Regions from separate parts of the Priestia flexa genome, predicted to be linked through region 1. Evidence: predicted binding sites of a transcription regulator. Region 1 holds the regulator's gene; each other region holds the start of a gene.

Region 1 (3,263 bases):
TTCTTTTTCAGTAGTAGTAGGGTAGTCGTCCCATAATTCATTGAGTACGGCTTTGTTAGACGTCAAGTTTGCCTGTTCTTGATCATAATAGCCTACGGCTACATTAGAACCGAATTGGATTTCTCCTGAAACAAAAGGAAGTTTATTCATTAAGCCTTTTAACAGAGTAGATTTACCAATCCCGTTTGGACCTACTAGGGCAATGCTATCTTGACGAGTAGCACGAAGGTTAATGTTTTTTACAATAAACTGATTTTCTTCATATCCAATGGAAAGGTTGTCAACTTTTAATACTTCATTTCCGCTTTGCCGTTCAATATCAAAGGAAAAGCTTGCACCTTTTTCACCATCGTTTGGCCGATCCATTAGCTCCATGCGTTCTAGCTGTTTACGTCTGCTTTGAGCTCGCTTTGTTGTTGAAGCCCTAGCAATATTTTTTTGAATGAAATCATTAAGCTTTGCTACTTCATCCTGCTGTTTTTCAAATTGCTTCATCTCACGCTCATAGCGTTCGGCTTTTTGTGTTAAATAATTTGAGTAGTTACCAGGATATTTATAGGTGGTTTTTTGACTTACTTCATAGACTTGTGTAACCACTTTATCAAGGAAGTAGCGATCATGGGAGACAATTAGGATAGCGCCATCGTAATTTTGTAAAAATTGCTCTAACCAAGCCAATGTTTCAATGTCAAGATGGTTGGTAGGCTCATCTAAAATTAGCAAATCAGGTTTAGTTAGTAACAGCTTAGCTAGAGCCAGTCGTGTTTTTTGCCCACCGCTTAGTGTAGAAATAGGGGTGGAGTAATCAAAGTTTGAAAAGCGAAACCCGTGCAGGATTGAACGAATGTCAGCTTCGTATTGGTATCCGCCTAGATCTTTAAAGGAAATTTGAAGCTGATCGTATTCCTTTAAAAGCTTTTCATAGTTGTTGGAATCCTGCTGATAAGAAGGGTCTCCCATTTTTTCTTCAAGCTTTCTTAGTTCTTTCTCCATTTTTTGCAATGGCTTGAAGACGGTTAACATTTCGTCCCAAATAGATAAAGTGGATTCTAACACTGTATCCTGTCCCATGTAGTCAATCGTTGTTTCTTTTGGCTTCATAATCTCTCCACTGTCGTAGGAAAGTTCACCAGAAATAATTTTTAGAAGCGTTGATTTTCCCGCTCCGTTTCGACCAACTAGTGCAATGCGGTCTTTAGATTGAACTTCAAGTTTTATATTTGATAAAATCGGGTCTGCCCCGTAATATTTCGTAATTCCGTTTAACTGTAGAATAATCATCGTTTCACCTCTACTCATTTCGACATAGTGTATTTTAACATATTTTTAAGACAGAAGTATGAATAGGTGCATGTCATAAGCATTTCCACAAAATTATGTGTAGAATTCATTATTACCACATAGACTGTGTTAAAATAAACTATAGACTACTGTTCATGAGTGAATAGAAGGTTCACTTAATGGAAGCGCTATCTAATTTAAAAAGAGAATCTTGCTAAGTCAAGCGGAGATCTGAACGATAGCCATTATATCTATCGTAATTAAGGGGGCACAAGATGAATACAGAAAACTTAAAAATACCACAAGCTACAGCAAAGCGGTTGCCACTATACTATCGTTTTATTAAAAATCTACATGCTTCTGGTAAGCAACGTGTATCGTCAGCAGAATTAAGCGAAGCGGTGAAAGTAGACTCCGCTACAATTCGTCGCGATTTTTCCTATTTTGGAGCCTTGGGTAAAAAGGGATATGGCTATAACGTCAATTATTTACTAAGTTTTTTTCGCAAAACATTAGATCAAGATGAAGTAACCAAAGTTGCTCTGATTGGTGTTGGTAATCTTGGAACAGCTTTTTTAAACTACAATTTCATTAAGAATAACAATACAAAAATTGAATTTGCTTTTGATGTTATTGAAGAAAAGGTGGGTACTAACGTTGGAGACGTACCCGTTTATCATTTAGATAAGCTTGAAGAACATATGACAGAAGATATTTCTGTTGCGATCCTAACGGTTCCAGCTACAGTGGCACAGCAAATTACGGACCGCTTAGTCAAATGCGGAATCAAAGGTATTTTAAATTTTACCCCTGCCCGTTTAAATGTGCCAAGCTCTATTCGTCTGCATCACATTGATTTAGCCGTAGAGCTTCAGTCGCTGGTTTACTTTTTGAAAAATTACCCTGAAAATAATATATAATAGAATATATATGTAATAAAGGAGGGGAAACCATGGGATTAGGTGCAGGTAGTGTGATTTTAATTGTAATTTTTGCACTTTTAGTTTTTGGACCAAAGAAGCTTCCCGAGCTTGGTCGAGCTGTAGGCCACACGTTAAGGGAGTTTAAAAGTGCCACTAAAGGAATAATGGAAGATAACGAAGACGAGGGCAAGAAGAAAGAACGAAATCAATAGAGGAATGATTGACATATGAACGAACAAGAAATGTCTGTATATGATCACATTGGTGAACTGCGAAAAAGGATTTTAATCGTCGTCTTTTTCTTTTTTATTGCTACAATTGGCGGTTTTTTCTTAGCGGATCGCGTTATTATTTATCTACAATCAGCAGACGAGGCAAGCTCGCTAACAATGAACGCATTTAAATTGACCGATCCGGTTAAGATTTATATGCAGTTTGCGTTTGTAATTGGATGTGTTGTTTCTGCTCCTATTGCTCTCTATCAATTATGGGCATTTATAAGTCCAGGCTTGTATGATAAAGAGCGAAAAGTAACTCTTGGATACATTCCAATTTCAATTATCCTATTTCTTACTGGTATTTCGTTTGCTTACTTTGTTCTCTTTCCTTTTGTAGTAGAGTTTATGATTCGAATAGCGGATAAGCTAGATGTTAACCAAGTTATTGGTATCAATGAATATTTTTCATTTTTATTTCAGCTTACGCTACCATTTGGTCTATTGTTTCAATTACCCGTTGTCATTATGTTTTTAACAAGACTAGGTATTGTGACGCCACAGTTCTTAAGCAGTATCCGGAAGTACGCTTATTTTGTGTTATTAGTCATAGCGGCTTTTATTACACCTCCAGAATTGTTATCACACCTAATGGTTACAATTCCTTTATTCATCCTTTATGAAATTAGCATTATTATTTCTCGCATTTCCTATCGTAAAATGCTGAAACATAGACAACAATATGAAGAAGCCGTTGGAATTTCTTCTGAATAACAAAAAAAAGCCCCTGTTGTAAGGGGCCTTTTTATTTCTGAGAATCGTTGCTATTTGACTTTTTATATTG
Region 2 (3,263 bases), 380 kb from region 1:
ATTACTAATTGGAATAAAATATCTCCACCGTTAAAGCCTGATGCTCCTAATACAAACGTATTTGACACGGCTGCTTCACTCCCTTCAAAGACTTAACATCTATGATTTTGCTCATTAAAGACATAAAGCAATGGCGAAGGTTCTTTTCGAATGATCTTCGCCACTTTTAAACGTTTTAAGTTACTGATTATTGACCTTGAACCATGAACGCGATTACTACAGCGATGATAGGAATCGCCTCTACTAATGCAACCCCGATGAACATTGTCGTTGTTAATGTACCACGTGCTTCTGGTTGGCGAGCGATACCTTCTACTGTTTTTGATACGATAAGACCGTTACCGATACCAGCACCTAGTGCCGCTAAACCAATTGCAATTGCAGCTGCTAATAAACCCATTTTATAAAGTCCTCCCTTAGTGAAATAGAATTTTTTCAACATGTTTTAAACTCGCTCAAAACGGGTAAAGCTTGAGCGAAGGTTTTATAAATTAATGGTCTTGACTCACTTTGTGTGCCAGGTAAACCATTGTTAACATTGTAAAGATAAAAGCTTGAATTGCACCTACGAAAATACTGAAGCCTTGCCATGCCAATGTTGGCACAACTGCCCCAAATAATCCAAGAGCAGTACCACTTGTAGCAAGCCCTGCTAATAAAGTTAACAGAATTTCTCCTGCATAGATATTCCCGAAAAGACGTAGACCAAGCGTTAGCGTATTTGCAAACTCTTCAATAATCTTTAATGGGAATAGAAAAGGCATTGGTTTGAAGTAATCTCGACCATATTCTGCAAATCCCTTCATCTTAATACCATAATAATGTGATAAGACAACGACCATTGCTGCTAGAGTCAATGTAATCGTCGGATCAGCAGTCGGTGATTTCCACCATAATTCGTGATCGACAACAACGGCAAATGGTAATCCTAACATATTGGCGACAAAGATATACATTAGTAGCGTTACACCTAATGTTAAGAAACGACCACCCGTCTTCCAATCCATTGTGCTGTTAATGAGGCCTTTTACAAAGTCTAATACCCATTCCAGGAAGTTTTGCATACCTGTAGGCTTCATTGCTAAAGTACGAGTACATAAAACTGCAATTAAAAACACAATGACTGACGCCACGGTAATCATCAACATGTTACTGAGATTAAACGTAAGACCAAAGAAATCTTGAGTTGGTGATTCATGACCCAACTATATTCACCTCTCTTCCCATCTCCTGCGTATATTTTGAACAACTAAATCTATGATAATGACAAGATAGGATGTCATTAATCCCATAACTACACCAATAATATGAAAAGTATTTGGATAAGAGATTGTAATTACAACTGCTAGAGCAGCGGTTGCAAACCTTGCAAATGTTCCTACTGAACGAGGTCGTTTTCCTTCATCCAGCGCTTGTCCAAACTGTTTAGCCCTTCTTACTAAAACCCAAAGGTTATACAAACTGAGTGCTGTACCTAAAATCAGGCCTAAAAACACGGTTTGATAAGGAGTAAATCCCCATCCGAGAACGTATAGTGCTAGTAAATAAAATATGTAGGATCGAAGTCTTGGAAATAAATGTTGCAATTCTTGCATGGATTATTAATCTCCTGAAAAAAATTGTCGGACTGTGCGCAGCATGGCATAGACGCCAACTGCAAGCCCTAAAAGAAGGCCTAAAACTAAAAAAAGTGGCTCAGTCCCAACTTTTCCATCAATCCATTTGCCACCAAATAGACCGATTAATACGGAACCTGCTAACTGAGAAAGAATGGTGGACATCAATGCAATCGCTTGTAATGAATGCCGTTTTTGCTTAGTCATTTAGAAAACCCCTTTTTGGTAAATTCTTTTTTTTAAAAAAAATCTACATACTCTACTCTAAAACTATGCGAGCTTATGTATAAATTACCAAAAAAGTTAAAAACAGTTAGTCAAAAACACAAGCGAACCTTGATTTTCAAGTGTTGAAAACCTTATCATTTATATCCATTGTTAGCATACAATAGCGCATATTTAATGTCAATGTGTTTAAGCTAAAAACTTCACAATCTAAAAAGGGATGTTCACATTTTTGCCACACATATTTCATATTTAAATAAGAACAATGTAAAAGGGCGTAAAACCTTGGTTTTACGCCCTTTTACTCAATTACTAGCCCTGCGTTTGCTACCTCTGTTTTACCATCTTTTTTAGCGTATGCGAACACTTTATACTCACCTTTGGGCAACTCTTCCTGCAGCTGAATTTTCCGTTTTAACATCCCTCTTTCTAGTTTTTTATCTACATCTAAATAAGAGACAAACCGAAGGGTGTCTATGTCATAAACAGCAATACCAAATTCATCTGCTCCTTCAGGCAAAAACAATTCGTATAGATACGTTTTTTCGTCACTTCCCTGTACGGCCTGTAGTCCCATAACACGAGGGTAATTTGGCTTTTCAACCATATACAAATAGGGTATTGATATTGTTTCACGTGAATCACGAATTTCTAAACGCCCATCATATATGCCTTTTTTCTTTTGATGGCTGTTTACCTGAAGATCAACTGCAATGGTCTTCGTTTCTTTCGGCTTCAATGTGAAAGAAAGCGGCACTCTCCAAATTTCACCAAACGTTTTTGTTGGAGGCGTAACATGATAAACGTTTTTGTAATTCGCCTCATTAAAAATACGCATTTTAATCCTTTTGTTACTTTGTCCTTCAAAAACTCCAAACGACAGCGTGCTAGGTGATAACAGCGTTGTTGCCTTTACAGCACGTTCCACTTGAATTCTTCCTGCTCCTTGTTCATACGAGTGATAGAGCTCACCCTTTAAGTTACGAATTGGCTTTGCCGTACTCATAAGTGCCGCTTTTACTTGTTCTGGAGACCAATTGGGGTGAGCCTGTAAAAGTAACGCACAGGCTCCCGCTACGTGAGGTGCTGCCATGCTTGTTCCATTTAAAGGCTCATACCCGTTCGGTACCGTACTCATAATTTGGTAACCTGGTGCTACCACATCAGGTTTGATATCCCAGGTGCTCGTAACTGGACCTCTGGAGCTAAAAGGAGTAATAATGTCTTCTACAGTTTCCATAGAAGCGAATGCATACACGTTCCCTTTTTGAATTTCTTTCTTTATGGATTCTCCTACATCACTCGAAACCATAACTACTGGAATTGAAAACGATTCACTTACACTCTCGTCTACCACTCCATTAATAGCATGGTATACAATTACGGCTTTAGCTCCAGCTTTTTCAGCTTTACTGATTTTTT
Region 3 (3,263 bases), 1.1 Mb from region 1:
GCTTTCAGCAAAAAAAAGAAGCATCTCTATCAAAAAAATAGAGATGCTTCTTTTTTTACATACGTTTATTAGCAAATTCATTAACCATCTTCTCAGGATAATCAGTGATGATGGATTCACAGCCATATCCGTATAGCTGTTTCGCTAGCTTCACATCATTCACCGTATATGGACGCACAGGGATACGATAGTCTTTGGAAGCAGCTACGTTTACTTGATTAACCGTACGATAATTTGGATGAAGTGCTCTAGCACCAAGGTGTTGAGCATAAATCCAAGGCTCAAACATTGGGTATGAGTATAAAATAGCGGTTTCAATGGTTGAATCAAAAGATGTTACTCTCGCTAAGCTATTATGATTGAATGAAGATATAATGATACGGTCTTTCATTTTATAATAGTAAATAAGGTCCAGTACTTTCATTTCTAAATAAGCATAGTCAAACAAGTTGTTTTTCAATTCAATATTAACAGAAAACTGTTGATTAGAAGCCCAAGCTAGTACTTCTTTTAACGTAGGTATTTGACACGCGCCGTATTTCTTTTTAAATTTATAGCTCGCATCAAGGCTTCTTAATTCTTTATAATTAAAGTCCCTTATATACCCTTTACCATTTGTTGTACGATCAACTTTTTCATCATGAATAACCATGAGCTCATCGTCTTTGGACATATGAACATCAAGCTCAATTCCATCTGCTCCTACTCTGATTGCTTCTTCAAACGAAATCATTGTATTTTCAGGAAACGTCCCTGCTGCTCCTCTGTGACCCATAATACGCATACTTGCTCAATCCCTTCATTATGACTTATGATTAACAAGGTAGTTGCAATTTATCATAATGCTTACACATATATTTTACAAGAGAATAGGAGTTGATATGTATGAGACCATTACAAATCTCACCTGATACGGCTGTCAAACTAGCTGAAAAACTAAACGTTCCTTTAGAACAACTTATGCACATGCCCCAGCATATCCTATTGCAAAAGCTTGCTCAGCTGGATAAAGAAGACGACAAGAGCTAATGATAGAAATATCACTGGTATTATGGAGCGATACAAGATAAGAAAGGCCTTTTAGAAGGTCTTTTTTTATTTAATTAACTTTTAACAAAAATGATATTTTATTATTGCAAAATGAAAAAGCAAGTGTTATTATCTAATTGTGAAATACTTCACAATATCTAATTCGCCGAAATGATTACAAAAAATTAAAGATGATTTGTTTTTTATTTATCTAACTATGTGAAATATTTCACATACTATTTGCTTGAGGAGGCATTCTTATGGAAATGACATTAGGAAACAAAGTTGTGTTAGTAGGTACAGGTGCAGTTGGAGCAAGCTATGCCTATTCATTAATGAACCAAGGTATTTGCGATGAGTTAGTGTTAGTTGACTTAAACGAAGAAAAAGCACGCGGTGATGTAATGGATTTAGCTCACGGTATCGTATATGCTCCAAGCTCTATGCGCATTTCTTTTGGAACGTACGATGATTGCAAAGATGCTGCTATTGTCGTAATTTGTGCAGGAGCAGCTCAAAAGCCAGGAGAAACAAGACTTGACCTTGTTCATAAAAATGTCAAAATCTTTGAACACATCGTGAATGGAGTCATGTCCTCTGGATTTAATGGTATTTTTTTAGTAGCGACAAACCCAGTTGATATCCTTACTTATGCCACATGGAAATTTTCAGGACTTCCAAAGGAACGCGTGATTGGTTCAGGCACCATCCTTGACTCAGCTCGTTTCCGTCACCTCCTCAGTGAAGAGCTTGGCGCAGCTCCAACAAGCGTCCACGGTTATATCATTGGAGAACACGGAGATTCTCAGCTTGCCGTTTGGAGTGGCGCTAACATTTCTGGAACACCAATCGCAGATCAGCTATCATCAGAACGAAAAGAAGAAATTGCTGTTCAAGTACGAAATGCGGCTTATGAAATTATCAAATCAAAAGGTGCTACTTATTATGGTATCGCAATGGGATTAGCTAGAATTACGAGAGCCATCTTGAAAAATGAGCAGGTTGTCCTTCCAGTAGGAGCCTATCTAGACGGAGAATATGGTGAACATGATATTTATGTAGGTGTTCCAAGTATCATTCACCGTGGAGGTGTAAAGAAAGTCTTAGAACTTCCGTTAGATAAGTCCGAACATGAAAAATTCTCAAAATCTATTCAAACGTTAAAAGAAATTCAGCAGCCATTTTTCTCTTTAACAAACTAAGCAGGAAGCGAGGAAGTTCGCTTTCTCGCTTTCTAAAGGAGCCATTCATATGCTTGTTGATACGTATAATCCATTTCAAAACCTTACGCTTTCAGCACTTATTGCAGCTATTCCCATTATCTCATTTTTAATATGTTTGACCCTTTTTAAAATGAAAGGAATTTATGCAGCACTGTTAAACTTGGGTATTACGCTCTTTCTTGTTATTTACTTTTTTGACCTTTCACCTACGCATGCATTCGGCAGCGTTATTCAAGGGTTCGTTCAAGGTATCTGGCCTATTGGCTATATTATTATTATGGCTGTGTGGCTTTATAAAATTGCCGTTGAAACCGGAAAATTTGATGTTTTAAGAGGTAGTATTATTAACATTTCCAGTGATCAGCGACTTCAGCTATTGCTCATCGGCTTTTGCTTTAATGCCTTTTTAGAAGGAGCTGCAGGCTTTGGTGTGCCAATTGCAATTTGCGCCGTACTACTTGTTTCACTCGGTTTTAAGCCACTTCAAGCAGCTATGCTTTGCCTAATCGCGAACGGAGCATCTGGTGCATTTGGCGCCATTGGGATTCCAGTAGCGATTGTTGATACTTTTCAGTTAGAGAACGTAAGCGCCATGGATGTATCGGTGCAAACAACTTTAACTCTCCCTTTCATTAACTTTACGATTCCTTTTTTACTTATCTTTTTAATTGATGGATGGCGAGGAGTTAAAGAAACGCTCCCTGCTATTTTGGTCACATCTTTTGTTTATACTAGTGCACAAGCCGCTATGACCATCCTAATTGGGCCAGAGCTTGCTGATATTATTCCTGCGCTTTTAGCAATGGGAGCACTTGCTCTTTTCTTACGTAAATGGCAGCCAAAGCGTATTTTCTTGCTAAATGGACAAGCCCCTACTGTGAGAAAATATCCAGTAAAAGAAGTTATTCTTTCTTGGTCACCTTTTTATTTGTTAACAGGATTTGTACTAATCTGGAGCCTTCCTGTTTTCAAATCTCTTTTCCAACTAGGAAACCTGTTATCACCTTTTGT

The links. The regulator Rex, encoded in region 1, represses fermentation and respiration genes when NADH is low (regulators of the CRP and FNR family bind a similar motif). The targets are predictions, from matches to a motif close to TTGTGAAATATTTCACAA.
Region 2: LZP85_RS18485 (AtpZ/AtpI family protein) is a predicted target of Rex. The motif match lies at 2,033-2,050, and genes of this name have one in related genera.
Region 3: LZP85_RS14940 (L-lactate dehydrogenase) is a predicted target of Rex. The motif match lies at 1,167-1,184, and genes of this name have one in related genera.

What each region holds. Positions count from the first base shown of each region.
Region 1 covers NZ_CP090431.1:3,961,031-3,964,293, forward strand. Annotated here, with positions in the region: gene LZP85_RS20530 (ABC-F family ATP-binding cassette domain-containing protein) at 1-1,281, opposite strand, end outside; gene LZP85_RS20535 (redox-sensing transcriptional repressor Rex) at 1,557-2,201, shown strand; gene LZP85_RS20540 (twin-arginine translocase TatA/TatE family subunit) at 2,234-2,416, shown strand; gene tatC (twin-arginine translocase subunit TatC) at 2,432-3,193, shown strand; gene LZP85_RS20550 (YdiK family protein) at 3,225-3,263, opposite strand, start outside.
Region 2 covers NZ_CP090431.1:3,582,963-3,586,225, forward strand. Annotated here, with positions in the region: gene atpF (F0F1 ATP synthase subunit B) at 1-68, opposite strand, end outside; gene atpE (F0F1 ATP synthase subunit C) at 188-400, opposite strand; gene atpB (F0F1 ATP synthase subunit A) at 492-1,205, opposite strand; gene LZP85_RS18480 (ATP synthase subunit I) at 1,212-1,595, opposite strand; gene LZP85_RS18485 (AtpZ/AtpI family protein) at 1,602-1,823, opposite strand; gene LZP85_RS18490 (S8 family serine peptidase) at 2,143-3,263, opposite strand, start outside.
Region 3 covers NZ_CP090431.1:2,903,575-2,906,837, forward strand. Annotated here, with positions in the region: gene LZP85_RS14925 (DUF2627 domain-containing protein) at 1-41, shown strand, start outside; gene LZP85_RS14930 (glycerophosphodiester phosphodiesterase) at 56-784, opposite strand; gene LZP85_RS14935 (YycC family protein) at 886-1,029, shown strand; gene LZP85_RS14940 (L-lactate dehydrogenase) at 1,290-2,231, shown strand; gene LZP85_RS14945 (L-lactate permease) at 2,281-3,263, shown strand, end outside.